4 regions of the Agrobacterium sp. LEGMi-208b genome follow, and region 1 is predicted to be linked to each of the others. Evidence: predicted binding sites of a transcription regulator. Region 1 holds the regulator's gene; each other region holds the start of a gene.
The links. Region 1 encodes PhoB, which activates phosphate uptake and scavenging genes when phosphate is short. Its sites were predicted from a motif close to TGTCATNNANCTGTCAT; they were not measured.
Positions count from the first base shown of each region.

Region 2: a site for PhoB is predicted at 1,494-1,510, ahead of AC5YUO_RS14450 (LTA synthase family protein). Genes of this name have one in related genera too.
Region 3: a site for PhoB is predicted at 1,807-1,823, ahead of AC5YUO_RS18405 (YdcH family protein). Genes of this name have one in related genera too.
Region 4: a site for PhoB is predicted at 2,248-2,264, ahead of AC5YUO_RS07115 (DUF1045 domain-containing protein). Genes of this name have one in related genera too.

Region 1 is NZ_CM183445.1:1,173,062-1,177,236, forward strand. Features, by position in the region: gene AC5YUO_RS05845 (aspartate aminotransferase family protein) at 1-70, opposite strand, end outside; gene AC5YUO_RS05850 (GcrA family cell cycle regulator) at 501-1,034, shown strand; gene phoB (phosphate regulon transcriptional regulator PhoB) at 1,415-2,098, opposite strand; gene phoU (phosphate signaling complex protein PhoU) at 2,129-2,854, opposite strand; gene pstB (phosphate ABC transporter ATP-binding protein PstB) at 2,950-3,765, opposite strand; gene pstA (phosphate ABC transporter permease PstA) at 3,780-4,175, opposite strand, start outside.
Region 2 is NZ_CM183445.1:2,950,355-2,954,529, reverse strand. Features, by position in the region: gene AC5YUO_RS14455 (NAD+ synthase) at 1-1,346, opposite strand, end outside; gene AC5YUO_RS14450 (LTA synthase family protein) at 1,568-3,508, shown strand; gene AC5YUO_RS14445 (DUF1003 domain-containing protein) at 3,625-4,158, shown strand.
Region 3 is NZ_CM183446.1:797,715-801,889, forward strand. Features, by position in the region: gene AC5YUO_RS18395 (thiamine phosphate synthase) at 1-597, opposite strand, end outside; gene AC5YUO_RS18400 (sulfite exporter TauE/SafE family protein) at 702-1,466, shown strand; gene AC5YUO_RS18405 (YdcH family protein) at 1,570-1,746, opposite strand; gene AC5YUO_RS18410 (YdcH family protein) at 1,981-2,184, shown strand; gene purE (5-(carboxyamino)imidazole ribonucleotide mutase) at 2,232-2,699, shown strand; gene AC5YUO_RS18420 (5-(carboxyamino)imidazole ribonucleotide synthase) at 2,711-3,787, shown strand; gene ykgO (type B 50S ribosomal protein L36) at 3,935-4,060, shown strand; gene AC5YUO_RS18430 (tetratricopeptide repeat protein) at 4,162-4,175, shown strand, end outside.
Region 4 is NZ_CM183445.1:1,423,306-1,427,480, forward strand. Features, by position in the region: gene phnE (phosphonate ABC transporter, permease protein PhnE) at 1-731, shown strand, start outside; gene phnE (phosphonate ABC transporter, permease protein PhnE) at 731-2,080, shown strand; gene AC5YUO_RS07115 (DUF1045 domain-containing protein) at 2,357-3,055, shown strand; gene AC5YUO_RS07120 (alpha-D-ribose 1-methylphosphonate 5-triphosphate diphosphatase) at 3,052-4,175, shown strand, end outside.

The DNA of each region.
Region 1 (4,175 bases):
CCTCGCCTCGCTCGAAGCGCAGGGGGGCTCTTGCAAATGTATCGAACAATGGCGCGGCGGCTTCGGCCATGGCTGTATCACTCCTTGCGCGGATGCGCTGTCAGACGTTGTCAATAGGCCTTCGGGGTTATCCCTTGCCTGAAAATCAAAAATGCCGCCTCGCGGCGGCAGGGGCACTATTGTCACTTCGCCTGCCGATGTCAACAAAAGTCCGCGTTTCCCGGGCTTCTCAAGCACTAGTAGGAGGTGGCCGGTGAGGCCCAAGGTGTTGCCTTTCAGACTCAACTCGCCAGCAAGTTGGGGAAAACCGGAAAATCGATTCCAGATGATTCCCCCGACTCTTGCCACAGAGTCAGGCTGGCACTAGGTTAATCGCTAATTACTAGACTGCATTGCGGCGGAACTAGTCACCAAAAATCCGGCGGAAACCACGCTCGCGGCACGCCCGCGAGACGGAGAGGGATTCTGCCGACATTATACGCGACGAGCGGAGAAGCGGCATGAACTGGACAGACGAGCGGGTCGAAAAACTCAAGAAATTGTGGTCCGAGGGGCTTAGCGCCAGCCAGATAGCGGCACAGCTGGGCGGTGTCAGCCGCAATGCCGTAATCGGCAAGGTCCATCGCCTTAACCTGCCTGGCCGCGTGAAGGCCGGCGGCCCGGTGACTTCGGCGCGTTCCGCGCCCAAGCGCGCTGCCGCCCCTGCCCCACGCGCGACGAATTTCGCAACCCGCGTCAGCGCTGCCCCCGCACGGGCCTTGAACCGCTCCAACGCGGCAACCGCGCTGCACGAGGAGATCGATATCGAGACCGCCGAAGTTCTCGAATACGTTCCTTCCAAGAACGTGGTTACGCCAATTTCCCGTCGCCTGACGCTGACGGAACTGACGGAGCGCACCTGCAAGTGGCCGGTCGGCGACCCCTTGAAAGACGATTTCCATTTCTGCGGTTGTGAAGCACTGGAATCTTCGCCCTATTGCAAGTTCCATGCAAAGCTTGCCTACCAGCCGGTAAGCGAGCGTCGCAAGGCTTGAGTGTTGCGGCACGCATTTGACACTCAAAAACTACGGGCCTTCGGGCCCGTTTTTTTGTGGGAAAATTCAAGGCGGTTCCTCCTTGCAGCACGCGTTGTTTAAGAGGCGCTCCAATCCTTGTTCTTGCGCAATCTGCGGACGCAAACCGCGAAGCGTCCCTTACTGCAAATGCTCTGAATTCGTCGGCGGCGTGCCGCGCCCTTCCTGACTGGCTTCTCTGCGCAGTCCAAATCTCAGCGAACCGTCTATCGCCCCCAAGAATGACAGGGGTGCCGCATTTGCGGAAGGTTCAAAATCGAAAGGCCCGACACCCATTCCGGTCCCGGGCCTTCTGATTTTTGGGGAATTATCCCGAGTGAAACCATCGGTTTCGGTTTTGCTCAGGCTTCCATCGAATATCCAGCACCGCGCACGGTGCGGATGACATCCTGCATATGCGAAAAATTGAGCGCCTTGCGCAGACGTCCGACATGCACGTCGACGGTACGCTCATCCACATAGATATCGTGGCCCCAGACGCCATCCAGCAATTGCGAGCGGGAGAATACCCGGCCCGGAGAGGTCATCAGGAATTCCAGCAGCCGGAACTCCGTCGGGCCGAGGCGCACTTCGCGGCTTTTCCGGTGAACGCGATGGGTCTCGCGATCCAGTTCGATATCACCGCATTTCAGCACCGAAGACAGAACCTCAGGACGAGCCCGGCGCAGCATGGCCTTGACGCGGGCCATGAGTTCCGGCGTCGAGAACGGCTTGACGACATAATCGTCGGCGCCGGTGGCGAGGCCACGAACCCGTTCGCTTTCCTCGCCGCGCGCCGTCAGCATGATGATGGGCAGGCGTTCGGTTTCCGGCCGCATTCTAAGCCGCCGGCACAGTTCGATGCCGGAAACGCCGGGCAACATCCAGTCCAGGATGAGAAGATCCGGAATACGCTCCTGCAGCCTGATTTCCGCCTCGTCGCCACGGGGTATCGTGTCGACGTCATATCCCTCAGCCTCGAGATTGTAACGAAGCAGGACGCTTAGCGCTTCCTCGTCTTCCACAACTGCAATCTTGGGCACCATATGCTAACTCCGCAAGCCGCTGCTTGTCTGTTACTCGGTCACCGAACCGAGCGTGTTGGAACTGTCGTCCTTCGGACGCTCGCCCTCCGGCTGGCTGCCGGTGGTCATGTAATAGATCGTTTCGGCGATATTGGTGGCGTGGTCGCCGATACGCTCGATGTTCTTGGCGCAGAAAAGAAGATGCGTGCAGGTGGTGATGTTGCGCGGATCTTCCATCATGTAGGTCAGAAGCTCGCGGAAGAGCGACGTATACATGGCGTCGATTTCCTCGTCGCGCTCGCGGATGGCATTGGCCTTCTCGGCGGAGCGTGTGGAATAGACGTCAAGGACTTCCTTGAGCTGCACCAGTGCCAGCTCCGACAGATGCTCGATGCCGCGGGCGAGCTTGCGCGGCACGCCGGTTCCGGCAACCGCGATGACGCGCTTGGCGGTGTTCTTACCGAGATCACCGACGCGCTCGAGGTCGCCGGCGATACGCAGGGTGCCGATGATCTCGCGAAGATCGGCCGCCATCGGCTGACGTCTGGCGATGGTGACGATGGCCTTGTCGCCGATCTCCCGCTCGGAATGGTCGAGGATCGTATCGTCGGAAATGACCTTCTGCGCAAGTGCGGCATCGGAATTGACGAGCGCACGCACGGCGTCGGCGCACATCTGTTCCGCAAGACCGCCCATTTCCGCGATGCGGCGCGTCAGAAACTTCAATTCATCGTCATAGACGGAAACGATATGCGAATGGGTCGTTGTCTGTGTCATGGTCTAGTCCTCCGGCTTGGCCTGCATGCGCGTGCCCAGAGCGGGCACGGCAGAGGCACCAGTCTTGTTCGGTTTCGATAAAGCGCCGGCCGGGATCAGCCGAAGCGGCCCATGATGTAATCCTGCGTGCGCTGATCGTCGGGATTGGTGAACATCTTGTCGGTTTCGTTTTCCTCGACAAGATGGCCAAGATGGAACATGGCCGTGCGCTGGGAAACACGGGCCGCCTGCTGCATGGAGTGTGTGACGATGACGATCGTGTAATTGGTGCGCAGCTCGTGGATCAGCTCCTCGACCTTTGCGGTCGCAATCGGGTCGAGCGCCGAGCAGGGCTCGTCCATCAGGATCACTTCCGGGCTGACGGCAACCGCGCGGGCAATGCACAGACGCTGCTGCTGACCACCGGAAAGGCCGGTGCCGGATTCGTGCAGGCGATCCTTCACCTCGTTCCAGAGACCCGCCTTCTGCAGGCTCTGCTCGACGATCTGGTCCATATCCGCCTTGTTGCGGGCGAGACCGTGGATGCGCGGGCCGTAGGAAATATTCTCGTAGATCGACTTCGGAAAGGGGTTCGGCTTCTGGAACACCATGCCGACACGGGCGCGCAGTTCCACGACGTCGATCTGCTGATCGTAAATATCGTCGGTGTCGAGCGTGATCTTGCCGGTGACCCGGCAGCCGTCGATCGTATCATTCATACGGTTCAGGGTACGCAGGAAGGTGGATTTACCGCAGCCGGACGGGCCGATCAACGCGGTCACCGTATTTTCCCGAACGTTGAGGTTCACGTCGTAAAGCGCGCGCTTCTCGCCGTAATAAACCGAAACGTCCTTGCCGATCATCTTGTATGAGACTTCATTCATTTTCTTGTCCAGCGCCTTTTCAACTGCTGCTTCCGACAACATGTTCATTGCTCAAGCTCCCTCTACCAGCGCCGTTCGAAGCGGCGACGCAACAGGATTGCGCCAACATTCATGACGATGAGGAACAAAAGCAGGATGATGATAGCGCCGGATGTCCTTTCGACAAAGGCGCGCTCGGCTTCGTTCGCCCACATGTAAATCTGCACCGGCAGGGCCGTGGACGGATCCATCGGCGTTGTCGGGTAATTCGCGACGAATGCCACCATGCCGATCAGCAGCAGCGGCGCCGTTTCGCCCAGCGCGTGGGCGAGACCGATGATGGTGCCGGTCAGGATGCCGGGCATGGCAAGCGGCAGCACATGATGGAAAATCGTCTGCATCTTGGACGCGCCGAGACCGAGGGCTGCGGCGCGGATCGACGGCGGCACGGCTTTGAGGGCTGCGCGGGTCGCGATGAT
Region 2 (4,175 bases), 1.3 Mb from region 1:
GGCACATGGGCGTTGCGCCAGCTGGAAATGGCATAGACCTGCATCTTGTAGAGGTCCTTGATGGGGTTGAAACCGCCATTCATGTCGCCATAGAGCGTGGCGTAACCCACTGACATCTCGGACTTGTTGCCCGTCGTCACCACCATCGAGCCGAACTTGTTCGAGACGGCCATCAAAATGGTGCCGCGCGTGCGGCTCTGCAGGTTTTCCTCGGTAATGCCCTCTTCCGTACCCTCGAAGAGATCGGAAAGCGCCGAAAGGAAACCCTCCACTGGCTCCGAAATCGGCACGATATCGTAACGGCAACCCAGCGCTTTCGCGCAATCGGCGGCGTCTTTCAGCGATTCTTCCGAGGTGTAGCGGTAGGGCAGCATGATGCAGCGCACCCGCTCCTCGCCGAGCGCATCGACAGCCAGTGCCGCGCAGATCGCCGAATCGATACCGCCGGAAAGGCCGAGAACCACACTCTTGAAGCCGTTCTTGTTGACGTAATCGCGGAAGCCCAGCATGCAGGCGCGATAATCCGCCTCCTCGCCTTCGGGGATTTTCGAGAATGGCCCGCTTTCGCAATGCCAGCCATCGGCAGTGCGTTTCCAGTCGGTGACGGCAAGTGTGGCCTCGAACTGGCTCATCTGGAAGGCAAGCGTTTTATCGGCATTGAAGCCGAAGCTTGCACCGTCGAACACCAGCTCGTCCTGCCCGCCCAGCTGGTTGGCGAAGACGAGCGGCAGGCCGCTTTCGATCACCTGCCTGAGCGCCACCTGATGGCGCACATCCAGCTTGCCGCGATAATAGGGCGAACCGTTCGGCACCAGCAGGATTTCCGCACCGCTTTCGGCCAGCGTCTCGCACACGCCCATGTCGTTCCAGATTTCCTCGCAGATCGGAATGCCGATCCGGACACCGCGGAAATTATAGGGGCCGGAAATCGAACCTTCGGCGAAAACCCGCTTCTCGTCGAACTCGCCGTAATTGGGCAGGTCAATCTTGTCGCGCAGCGCAATGATCTTGCCGCCATCCAGCAGCGCCACCGAATTGTGCCGGCCCGTCTCCCCCTGTCGCGGAAAACCGATCACGACACCCGGCCCGCCATCGGCGGTCTCCGCCGCCAGCTCTTCCACCGCCTTCAGGCAGGCTTTCAGAAAAGCCGGCTTCAGCACCAGATCTTCAGGCGGATAGCCTGAAATGAACAGTTCGGTCAGAAGCAGAAGGTCGGCGCCCTGCGTTGCCGCATCGGCCCTCGCCTCACGCGCCCTGGCGAGATTGCCCGCCACGTCGCCAACGGTGGGATTGAACTGCCCGACGGCAATCCGGAGATGGTTTTCTATATCGTGTCTGTCGCTCATGGCTTTTCAATACCGCGCCCGTGCCCGCTCCGCAACGCGGCAATTGCATGGCGGCATCCGTTACGCATGGCAGGCACGCGTTCACGCTAAGGTTATCGCCGCGCCAGCCATCCTCCGCAAAGTTCATGTCGCGTTCATCGCGCTTATGTGACAGTTACATGACACTTTTGCGACGCCCGATTCATCTCCCCGGATTGGGTGGACGCCTGCAATACCGGAGTATGAGTTTGAGAGATTCGGCGCCAAAAACAACGGCTTCCGAAAAGGCTGGTTTCGTCTTTTCGCCCGCATGGACAAGGAGCCTTTCGAAGCTTTCGGGCACGGCCTATCCGCTTGCCAATCTGACGGTCGCGTCGATCGTGCTCGTCGTGGCGCTGGAATGGATCGCCCGTGGTTCGCTCCAGGATGTCGGTGCTTTCCTCACCTCCTCCGCCCGCCCGGGCATGACCACCATTGCCGCCGTGCTCACCCTTCTCGTCGCACTGGATGCACTTCTTGGCCGGCGTTATCTGTCCCTCATCGCAGTTGCGCCGCTCTGCGCGCTGACCGGGCTTATTTCCGCGCAGAAACAGACCTATCTCTCCGATCCGCTTTACCCATCCGACCTGCTGTTCGGCCGCCAGATTCTCGAGCTTTTGCCCACGATGCTGAAGGCGCAACCGCTGACGGCAGTACTGGTCGGTCTTGGCATCTGCGCCGCCATTGCGGCTCTCGTGGCGCTCTGGCTGCTGGCGCGCCGGCATTCCCCGTCATTGAGCTGGCGTGAACGCACCGCGGGGCTCGCACTGGCGCTGCCGCTTCTTGCCGGCCTCGCCTCGCTGATGGATTATTCGCATTATTCCTGGGTCCGCGATCGCCTCAACATCATTCCGATGATGTGGGATCAGCAGGAAAACTACCGCCATAACGGCTTCCTGATGGCCTTCGCCTTCAATATTCCCATGGCCAATGTCTCGGCGCCGCAGGGTTACGGCGAAAACAGCATTGCCGATCTCACCTCGCAACCCGCTTCTTTCGCCGCCAACAAGGGCGATTACCCCGATGTCATCATGCTGATGAGCGAATCGCTGTGGGATCCGGCCCGGCTCAAAAATGTGAACCTTTCTGCCGACCCGATGCCGACGATCCGCGCCAAACAGTCCGGCAATGTGTTTTCGCCCGAGTTCGGCGGCATGACGGCGAATGTCGAATTCGAGGCGCTGACCGGCTTTTCCAACGCCTTCCTGCCCTATGGCAGCATTCCCTACCAGCAATATATCCGCCGCCCGGTGCCCTCGCTCGCCAGCTTCTTCCGCGGCGAAGGCTATTCCGCCATCGCCATGCATCCGTTCCAGGAATGGTTCTGGAACCGCAAGCAGGTCTACAGAAATTTCGGCTTCGAGGAATTCCGCTCGGAAGAGACGCTGCCGGCGATGGAGAAACGCGGCAACTTCGCCTCCGACGATGCGCTGATGGACGAGATCATGGCGACGGCCGAGAAGGCGCAGAACCCGCTTTTCCTCTTCGCCGTCACCCTGCAGGGACATGGGCCTTACGAGGCGACCCGTTACGCGGAAAACACCATCGGCGTCGAAGGCGATCTCTCCGCCTCGGCCTCGCAGGCGCTCGCCACCTATTCCCAAGGGGTGGCGGAAGCTGACGAAGCGCTGCTGAAACTGATGCGCTGGGCGAAGAAGCGCGATCGTGAAACCATCATCGTCCTCTTCGGCGATCACCTGCCGCCGCTCGGCCAGACCTTCGTGGAAAGCGGCTACATGCCAGGCATGGTGGCCAGCCGCCGCGCACCGCTTGACGTGATGAAGAAGGAACACGAGACGCCGCTGGTCGTCTGGTCTTCCAAAAAGGGCGTGCGCAAGAATATCGGCACCATCAGCCCGGCGCTTCTGCCCTATCACGTGCTGAAGACGGCGGGCTTCTCCGATCCCTTCTACACCGGCACGCTCGGCGAGGTGCAGCAGGCCTTTTCCGTCATCGACCGGCATATGCTGGTGACGACCGATGGCAAGGCCCTGCCCGACTGGTCGATTGCCCCGAACGCCGTTCCCGACGTGGTGCGCGATTACCGCCTGCTGCAATTCGACATGATGTTCGGCCAGCAATATGGCCGCGAGCGCTTCTTCCCCGGTTTCAACTGGCTGCACGAGGGCGCGCCGGCGGTCTGATGGTTTTCGGCGGCGACGCCTGAACCGCATGGTGGTGGAAATCGTTTGAATTCCGCCACCAAGCGGGTTTATCTCGGGAAATATCCGCATCGCCCCACCAGAACCGGAGACACACCGTGTCAGATATCTCCGACTATATCGTTTCGCATTTCAAACGTTCCTCCCGCGAAATCGGCGAAGTGGAGCGGCGCATTCTCGAACTGTCACATCAGAAAAAGCTGATTTCGACGGACACCAACGCGGAATTTTCCGCTGGCGCCAGTCTCGGCGACAGGCTGGCCGACAATATCGCCAGGGTCGGCGGCTCCTGGGGTTTTATCCTCGCATTCTGTTTTTTCCTGATCTTCTGGGCCGTGATCAATACCATCATCCTGACCACCGGCGCCTTTGATCCCTACCCCTTCATCTTCCTCAACCTGCTGCTTTCCATGCTGGCCGCCATTCAGGCGCCGATCATCATGATGTCGCAGAACCGGCAGGCCGCCCGCGACCGTTTCGAGGCCGCCAAGGATTACGAGGTGAACCTGAAGGCCGAGCTTGAGGTTCTTTCCCTGCATGAAAAGATCGATGTGAAAGTGCTGGCCGAACTGGCCGCCCTGCGCCAGGATCTTGCCGCGCTGCACCGCCATGTCACCCGCAAGGAAGACTGACGCCGAAAAAGTTCATC
Region 3 (4,175 bases), on a different replicon from region 1:
CTGGGCAGCGCCGCTGGCATTGTCGAAAACGCCGCTGCGCATCGCCACGAACTCCACACCGGTTTCCGCCACGGCAACCACCGAGGAAATATCCGTGCCGCCCATGACGATGGCCGGGATTTCGATCATTGATGCCCACCATTCGCCGAGCGCGAGATTTTTGGGATGCGCTTCCGGCTTGATGTCGCCTTCGAGCTTTCCGAAAAACACATAATCGGGATTGGCTTCGCCCTGCTCCAGCGCCTTGTGGCGGTCATCCGCATTGCCGCCGCCGACGATGAGCTTCGGCGTGAATTTTTCCACGGCCTCGGCGAGCGCCTCGCCGTTGCCGACCACATGCAGCCCATCCGCCTTCACGCGGCCGGCGACCCGGCTGTCACCGGCGATGAGCGCTGCCGCACCTGCCTTCTGGATGATGGGCACGATCAGCTCTGCGCGTTTCTGGAAAGCGGCGTCATCCAGACCATATTGCGGAATGATGACGGAAGCGACATCGCCGCCCCGCAATGCGTCTTCCACCTCTGTCACCTGCTTTTGCGCGTCATCCGATTGCGGAACGATCAGGACAAGGCGGCAACGGTCTTCAACTAGGGTCATCGGTTCGTCCATTTCAGACAGAAGACGCTTACCGCGCAATCTGCACTCGTTTTCATATGACAAATCCGATAAACCGGACCGGCGAAAGGATCAACCGTCCATCCATGCTCACCGATTTTCATTTTTATCTCGTCGCCATTCCCGCAGTCGTGCTCGTCGGCCTTTCCAAGGGCGGGCTGGGCGGCGCTCTGGCCCTGATGGGCGTGCCTTTGATGGCGCTTGCCGTTTCGCCCGTGCAGGCGGCGGCGATCTTCCTGCCGATCCTGATCGTTATGGATCTTGTGGCGCTCTGGGCGTGGCGGCACCATAATCACCGGGAAACGCTGCTCATCATGCTGCCCGGCGCCATCGCCGGTATCGCGCTCGGCTGGGCGACCTCGAGCCTCATATCTGCCGATGCCATGCGTCTCGTCGTCGCCTCGGTCACGATCCTGTTCGTGCTGCGTTATTTCCATGAGAGCTTCAAAAGCCGGAAGGGCCAGGAAATTCCGGCCAAACCGCAAAGACCGGCTGCCGCCACGCTTTGGTCCAGCCTTTCCGGTTATGCGAGCTTCGTGGCCCATGCGGGCGGACCGCCCTTTCAGATTTATGTCCTGCCGCTGAAGCTCGATCCGAAGACCTATACCGGCATGAGCGTGCGTTTCTTCGCCATCATGAATGCGATCAAGCTCATCCCCTATTTCGCGCTCGGCGCGCTCGATGCCACCAACCTCAAGACATCGGCGAGCCTGCTGCCGGTGGCGATGCTGGCGACGCTCGCCGGTGCGAGGGTGGTGAAATATCTGAAACCATCAGTCTTTTACCCGCTGATGTATACCATGGCGCTGATTGCGGCGCTGAAGCTCCTGTGGGACGGGCTGCCTTTCTAAAAATCGGCAATAAAAAGCTCTGGCAGCAGGTTTTCGCCGCCAGAGCTCGAAAGGCTCAGACCGCCCGGCCCTCATTCATCGAGGGTCGGCGGTCTGGCATAAATCAATGTCTTGTCGAGGCCTTGAGCCTCTGCAGTTCATCCTTCAGGCGCAGTTTTCGACGTTTAAGGTCCGCGATCTCTCTATCGTCAGACGACGGGGAAGCAAGAATACTTTCGAGCTCCTCCTCCAGAGCACCGTGTTTCTTTTCGAGCGATGCAATATGAGCCTGAATGGTCATGCGGCACGTCCTTCCTTTTTGAACCTACCTCCAGCTCTCCATCGCTGGAGTTTCAGGTTTACGACGGCAATGTGACACGGATCGCGCCGCTTGTCGAAGGCGAAATGAAGGCAATAAGTGGGCAATTTGGTCGCAAGGGATAACTTCCCGTTACCGCGATTTGATGATAGAGCCTCCAGAACGGATGACATACGCGCCGGAGCCGATCCGGCGGCATAAAATGGGGATGACGAGATGCCCGATCAGGACCAGGCGGACATCAGGCTCACGCTGGCGCGGCTGCGCCAGGAGCATGAGGATTATGACGCGGCGATCAACGCGATGATCCAGACCAGCTGCGATGCGCTGAGAATACAGCGCATGAAAAAGAAAAAGCTGGCCGTCAAGGACAAGATGACCCAGCTGGAAGACCAGGTCATTCCCGATATCATCGCCTGAGCCGGAGAGATTACGTGACAGCAGAAACGCCCCCCGTCGCCATCATCATGGGCAGCCAGTCCGACTGGGAGACCATGAAGAACGCCGCCGATACGCTGGATGCGCTCGACATCGAATACGAAGCCCGCATCATTTCCGCCCACCGCACCCCGGACCGGCTTTATGACTTCGCCAATGGCGCGAAGGACGAGGGCTTCAAGGTCGTTATCGCCGGCGCCGGCGGCGCTGCCCATCTGCCGGGCATGACGGCGGCCATGACGCCGCTTCCGGTCTTCGGCGTTCCGGTACAATCGAAGACCATGTCCGGTCAGGACAGCCTCTATTCCATCGTGCAGATGCCAGCCGGCATTCCCGTCGGCACGCTCGCCATCGGCAAGGCCGGCGCGATCAACGCAGCCCTTCTCGCCGCCGCGGTTCTGGCGCTGAGCGATGAGGACCTCGCCGACCGGCTGGATGCCTGGCGTGCGCGCCAGTCGGCGGCTGTCGCGGAATATCCCATGGACAGCGCCCAGTGACGACAAATGTGATGGCAAAGACGACCAACCTGACCATCGGCATCATCGGTGGCGGGCAGCTCGGGCGTATGCTGGCGATGGCCGCAGCCCGCCTCAACCACCGCACCATCGTGCTGGAACCGCAGGCCGATTGTCCGGCTGCGCAGGCCTGCAACGACCAGATCGTCGCGGAATATGATGACGAAAAGGCGCTTGCAGAACTCGCAAGCCGCTGCGATGTCGTCACCTACGAATTCGAAAACGTGCCTGTCGCAGCCGCCGAAAAGCTCAGCACTTCCGTGCCCGTCTACCCACCGGCGCAGGCGCTCAGCGCCTCACAGGACCGGTTGACGGAAAAACGCTTCCTCAACGACTGCGGCATCCCGACCGCCGATTTTCGCGCCGTGGACAGCCAGGACGAACTGGAAGCCGCTCTCGCCGCGTTTGGCGGCAAAGGCGTGCTGAAGACCCGCCGCATGGGTTATGACGGCAAGGGCCAGCGTCTCTTCCGGGGTGGTGAAGACCTCACGGGCGCCTTTGCGGCGCTTGGCGGCGTGCCGCTAATCCTCGAGAGCTTCATCGCCTTCGAGCGGGAGATTTCGATCATCGCCGCCCGTTTCAAGGACGGCACCGTCACCTGTTACGATCCGGCCGAAAACGTCCATCTGAATGGCATTCTGCATACTTCGACGGTGCCGGCAGCGCTTTCGCATGCCGCTCGGGCCGTTGCCGTGCAATCGGCGGAGAAGCTTCTGGCCGCGCTCGACTATGTCGGTGTCATCGGCATCGAGTTCTTTGTCCTGCCGGATGGTTCGTTGGTCGCCAATGAAATGGCGCCGCGTGTCCACAATACCGGCCACTGGACGGAAGCGGCCTGCGTGATCTCCCAGTTCGAGCAGCATATCCGGGCCGTCTCGGACCTCGCACCCGGCAACACGGAGCGCCACTCCGATTGCATCATGACCAACCTCATCGGCGACGACATCAACGATGTACCGGCATGGTTGTCGAAAAAAGACTGTCTCGTGCATCTCTATGGCAAGACGGAAGCACGGCCGGGCCGCAAGATGGGCCATGTGACCGAGCTTTTGCGCACAGGAAAAGCCTAGTCTTTTAAGGCAAAGACGCGGCCGAGTGTTGACAGGCAGGGCTCAAACGGGTATCTGCCTGCCAACCGAAAAGAGCGCGCCCCGTTGCGCGCTTTTGATTGTTTGAATAAGCACGGCAGAAACCGTGCAAAACTGCGGACCAGTAAAATGAAGATCAAGAATTCGCTTAAAGCGCTTAAGGCCCGTCATCGCGATAACCGCCTGGTTCGCCGCAAGGGCCGCGTCTACATCATCAACAAGCAGAACCCGCGTTTCAAGGCTCGTCAGGGCTGATTGACTGCGACTGCGGTTCGCGATCAAACGCGCGGATCACTTTGTTGACAGTGCAGAAGTTTGCATTTGATATTGGGCGCAGTCGGGTTAAGCTTTAACCCATGCGCCCAAATCG
Region 4 (4,175 bases), 250 kb from region 1:
TCCGGGCAATGTTCGACCTGCCGTCGCCTTATGCGGATGGTTCGCTGAAATATAATTATGTCGCGGATCGCGTTTACATCACCGACGGCTTCTACATCCCGCATTTCATCTACCAGCTGATCATCACGCTCAATATCGCGCTGGTCTCGACAATCATCGGCACGAGTTTCGCCTTCGTGCTCTGCTTCTTTGCCTCCACCAATCTCGTCGGCGCTGGCCTCGTGCGCTGGGTGGTGCGCCGGGTGATGGAAGTGCTGCGAGCCTTTCCTGAAATCGTCGTCGCCGGGCTGCTGACCGCCATCCTGTCGATCGGTCCGATCGCGGCCATCATCGCGATTTCGGTTCATACGATCGGCGCTTTGGGCAAGCTCTTCTTCGAAGTCGTCGAAAATGCCGACATGAAACCGGATGAAGGCCTGCGCGCCGCTGGTGCCAACTGGCTGGAGCGGGTACGCTTCGCCATCGTGCCGCAGGTTCTGCCCAATTTCGTGTCCTACGCGCTGCTGCGCGCCGAAATCAACGTGCGCGCCTCCACGATCATCGGCGCGGTGGGCGGCGGCGGCATCGGCGAGGTCTTCCGCCTGTCGATCGGTAACGATCACGCGTCGAAGACCTATGCCATCATCATCCTTCTGCTGATCACCATCATCGCCGTCGACCAGTTTTCCAGCTGGCTGCGCCGTAAGCTGATCGGCCAACAATCCTTCGAATTCGGACGGGGAGCGGCCTGATGTCGTCCAGCTTCATTCTCAACACCGCCGACCGCGAGAGGCTGACGGCTGCATATCCCGGCGTATTCAACCGCAGTTTCATGCAACGGTATGGCCTGCTCGTCGGCCTTCTTGCCGTCACCGCCTATCTCATTGGCTGCTTTTTCTTCTTCAATGTCGGGCCGGCTTTCATGCAGGGGCGGTGGGATCGCGCTTCGAGCTATATTCAGGACTGGTATTCCTGGCGCGCCCAGCCGCGCCTGCGTTTCGAAGACGGCAAGGTTGAACCGCAATGGTCAAGCCGCGGGCAATATCCCACCGATGCGAAGATCGACTGGCTGCAGCCCCTGCCGGGCGGCGGCTACAGTGTGGTCTATGCCGGTACGCAAAACCGCCTCGATGTGACCCCGACCCGGGTGGATGTCTATGTCGACGGCAAGAACTACCCCGTCATCATCAATGACGATGCGGCGGTCGCTCCGCAGGGCCTGCCCGACGAAATCCAACAGGACGGCAAGAAGGTTCTCGTGCATTACGGCTTTGCCGGCCAGGCGGAAATCCGCACCAGCCAGGTCTATGTGCAGCGCCGTTTCCTTGGATGGGCCAACTTCCTGTTCGACACCAAATCGGAATTCTGGGGCAAGGGTTATGGTGAACTCGCCGCGCTGGCGCTCTGGGGAGAAAGGCTCGATCCCGAGCGCTCCAACATCGGCCATATGGTCGATGATTTCCTCGACAACAGCGTCTGGCAACATGCCGATATTCTCTCCAAGCTGATGCAGACGCTGGTGATGGCATTTGTGGGCACGCTGTTCGGCACGCTCGTTGCCCTGCCGCTCGCCTTCATCGCCGCCCGCAACATCACCGCCAACAAGGCCGCAAACTGGGGCATGAAGCGCCTGTTCGACTTCCTGCGTTCCATCGACATGCTGATCTGGGCGCTGTTCTTCACCCGCAGTTTCGGCCCCGGACCGATCCCCGGCATTGCCGCGATCTTCTTCACCGATACCGGGGCGCTCGGCAAAGTCTACGCCGAGGCACTGGAAAATGTCGACGACAAGCAGCGCGAGGGCGTCAAGTCGGTCGGTGCATCCCCGATTGCGGTCAATCGCTTCGGCGTGTTGCCGCAGGTTCTGCCGGTCTTCATTTCGCAATCGCTCTACTTCTGGGAAAGCAACACCCGTTCCGCCACCATCATCGGTGCGGTGGGTGCCGGCGGCATCGGCCTGAAACTGCTGGAAGCGATGGGTACCAATGCCGACTGGGACAAGGTCGCCTATATGGTTCTGCTCATCCTCTTCGTCGTTTTCCTGTTCGACCACATCTCCAATTCCCTGCGTTCGCGCCTGATCGGTAAAACACAGCACTAAGCCTAGAAAGAGCGGGATGATAAAAGCCATAACGGCATTTGTTGTCCCGCCCCTCGGGCATTTGCAAAGCCCTCACGGACGCCGACCATATCCCCTCGCCTCGTCCATCTGCGATTGGAGCGTATTCGCTAGTTCTACCGCATTTCGAATGCGCTTTTTTCCCTCGGCATCATCATTCTGTCACGGAAACCAATTACCTCGCACTCCTGACCTTGCGGGAAGCGGGCGAGTCACGCCAAATAGCTTCTCATCCCTGGTTTCCCATGACACTGAAGAGTGCTTGCCGTGCGCTACGCCATCTATTTTTCTCCGGCTAAGGATCATCCGCTGACTGAAGCAGCGTCGCGCTGGCTGGGCCGAAATGCATTTTCCGACACATTGCATGACGACCACGACGACTATGCCGAGATGACGGAAGAACCCCGCCGTTATGGTTTCCACGCCACCCTGAAGGCGCCTTTCGAACTTGCCGAAAAATACAGCGAGGCGGAGCTGCTCGCGGCCTTCGAAGATTTCGCGGCCCGCCAGCCTGCCTTCGAAATTCCCCGCGTCGTCGTCGGTGCGCTCGGGCCTTTTTTCGCACTGGTTCCGGATCGCATTTACCAGCCGCTGCAGGATTTTGCCGCCGAGATCGTCGATCATTTCGACCGGTTTCGCGCGCCTCTGTCTGAGACAGATATTGCCCGGCGGCGGCCACAAATGCTGACGGAGAGCCAGCGGCAAAATCTGTCGCTCTGGGGTTATCCGCATGTGATGGATGACTTCCGTTTTCACATGACGCTGACCGGCCGCATCGACGAGAACGATCAGCCCGCCATGCACGAGGTGCTTTCGGCGCGGTTTTCCGAGTTCGTTGATCAGCCCCTCAGCATTTCCGGCCTCGCTTTGTTCATTGAAGAAACGCGTGGCGCGCCCTTTACCGTTCATAGCTGGCACCCCCTTGGCCAGCCACCAAAGAAAGATGCGAACCCATGACCGAGCACGCCCTTTCCAATGCCCGTATCGTTCTGGAAGACGATATTATTCTGGGTTCCGTCCTGATCCGTGATGGCAAGATCGCCGATATCAGCGAAGGCGCCTCCAAGACCGGAGAAGACCTCGAAGGTGACTTCCTGATCCCCGGCCTGGTGGAACTGCACACCGACCATCTGGAGCAGCATTATTCGCCGCGCCCTGGCGTTATCTGGGACAAGATCGCCGCCATTCAGGCCCATGACGCGCAGGTCGCGGCCTCCGGCATCACCACCGTATTCGACTGCCTGCGGCTCGGTTCGGATGAGGATGGCGGTTTCAAGAAGGGCGAAATGCGCGAAATGGCTGACGCCATCGAGGCAGCAGCCGACCAGAACCGCCTGCGTGCGGACCACCTGCTGCATCTGCGCTGTGAGGTCGCCTCCGCCGATGTGCTGGAGCATTTCGAAGACTTCGAAACCGATCCGCGCGTGCGGCTGATTTCGTTGATGGACCACTCCCCGGGTCAGCGCCAGTTCCAGTCGATGGATCAGTACATTTTCTACTACCAGAAGAAGCGCGGCTTGAGCGACGAGGCTTTCGCCGAGTTCGTGCGGCGGCGGCAGGCTGCTTCGGCGGAATTTTCCGCCAAGCACCGCGATTATCTTGCCGCCCGCTGCGCCGAACGCGGCATCACCGTCGCAAGCCATGACGATGCCACCGAAGCGCATGTCGGCGAGGCTATCGGCCACGGCGTGAAACTGGCGGAATTCCCCACCAGCGTCGAGGCTGCAAAGGCCTCGCACAGCGCTGGCATGAGCGTGCTGATGGGTGCGCCGAACATCGTCCGCGGCAAATCCCATTCCGGCAATATCGCCGCCCGCGATCTCGCGGAGATCGGCGTGCTGGATGTTCTTTCTTCCGATTATGTGCCGTTCAGCCTGCTCTTCGCGCCCTTCCTGCTCGCCGATCAGGTGGAAGCCATCTCTCTGCCGGAAGCGCTCCGCATGGTCACTGCCACGCCCGCCCGGACGGTTGGCCTTGTTGACCGTGGTCGTATCGCAACGGGACTGCGGGCCGATCTGGTCCGCGTTCATCGCGAGGATGGCGTGCCGGTCGCCCGTTCGGTCTGGCGTCAGGGCAA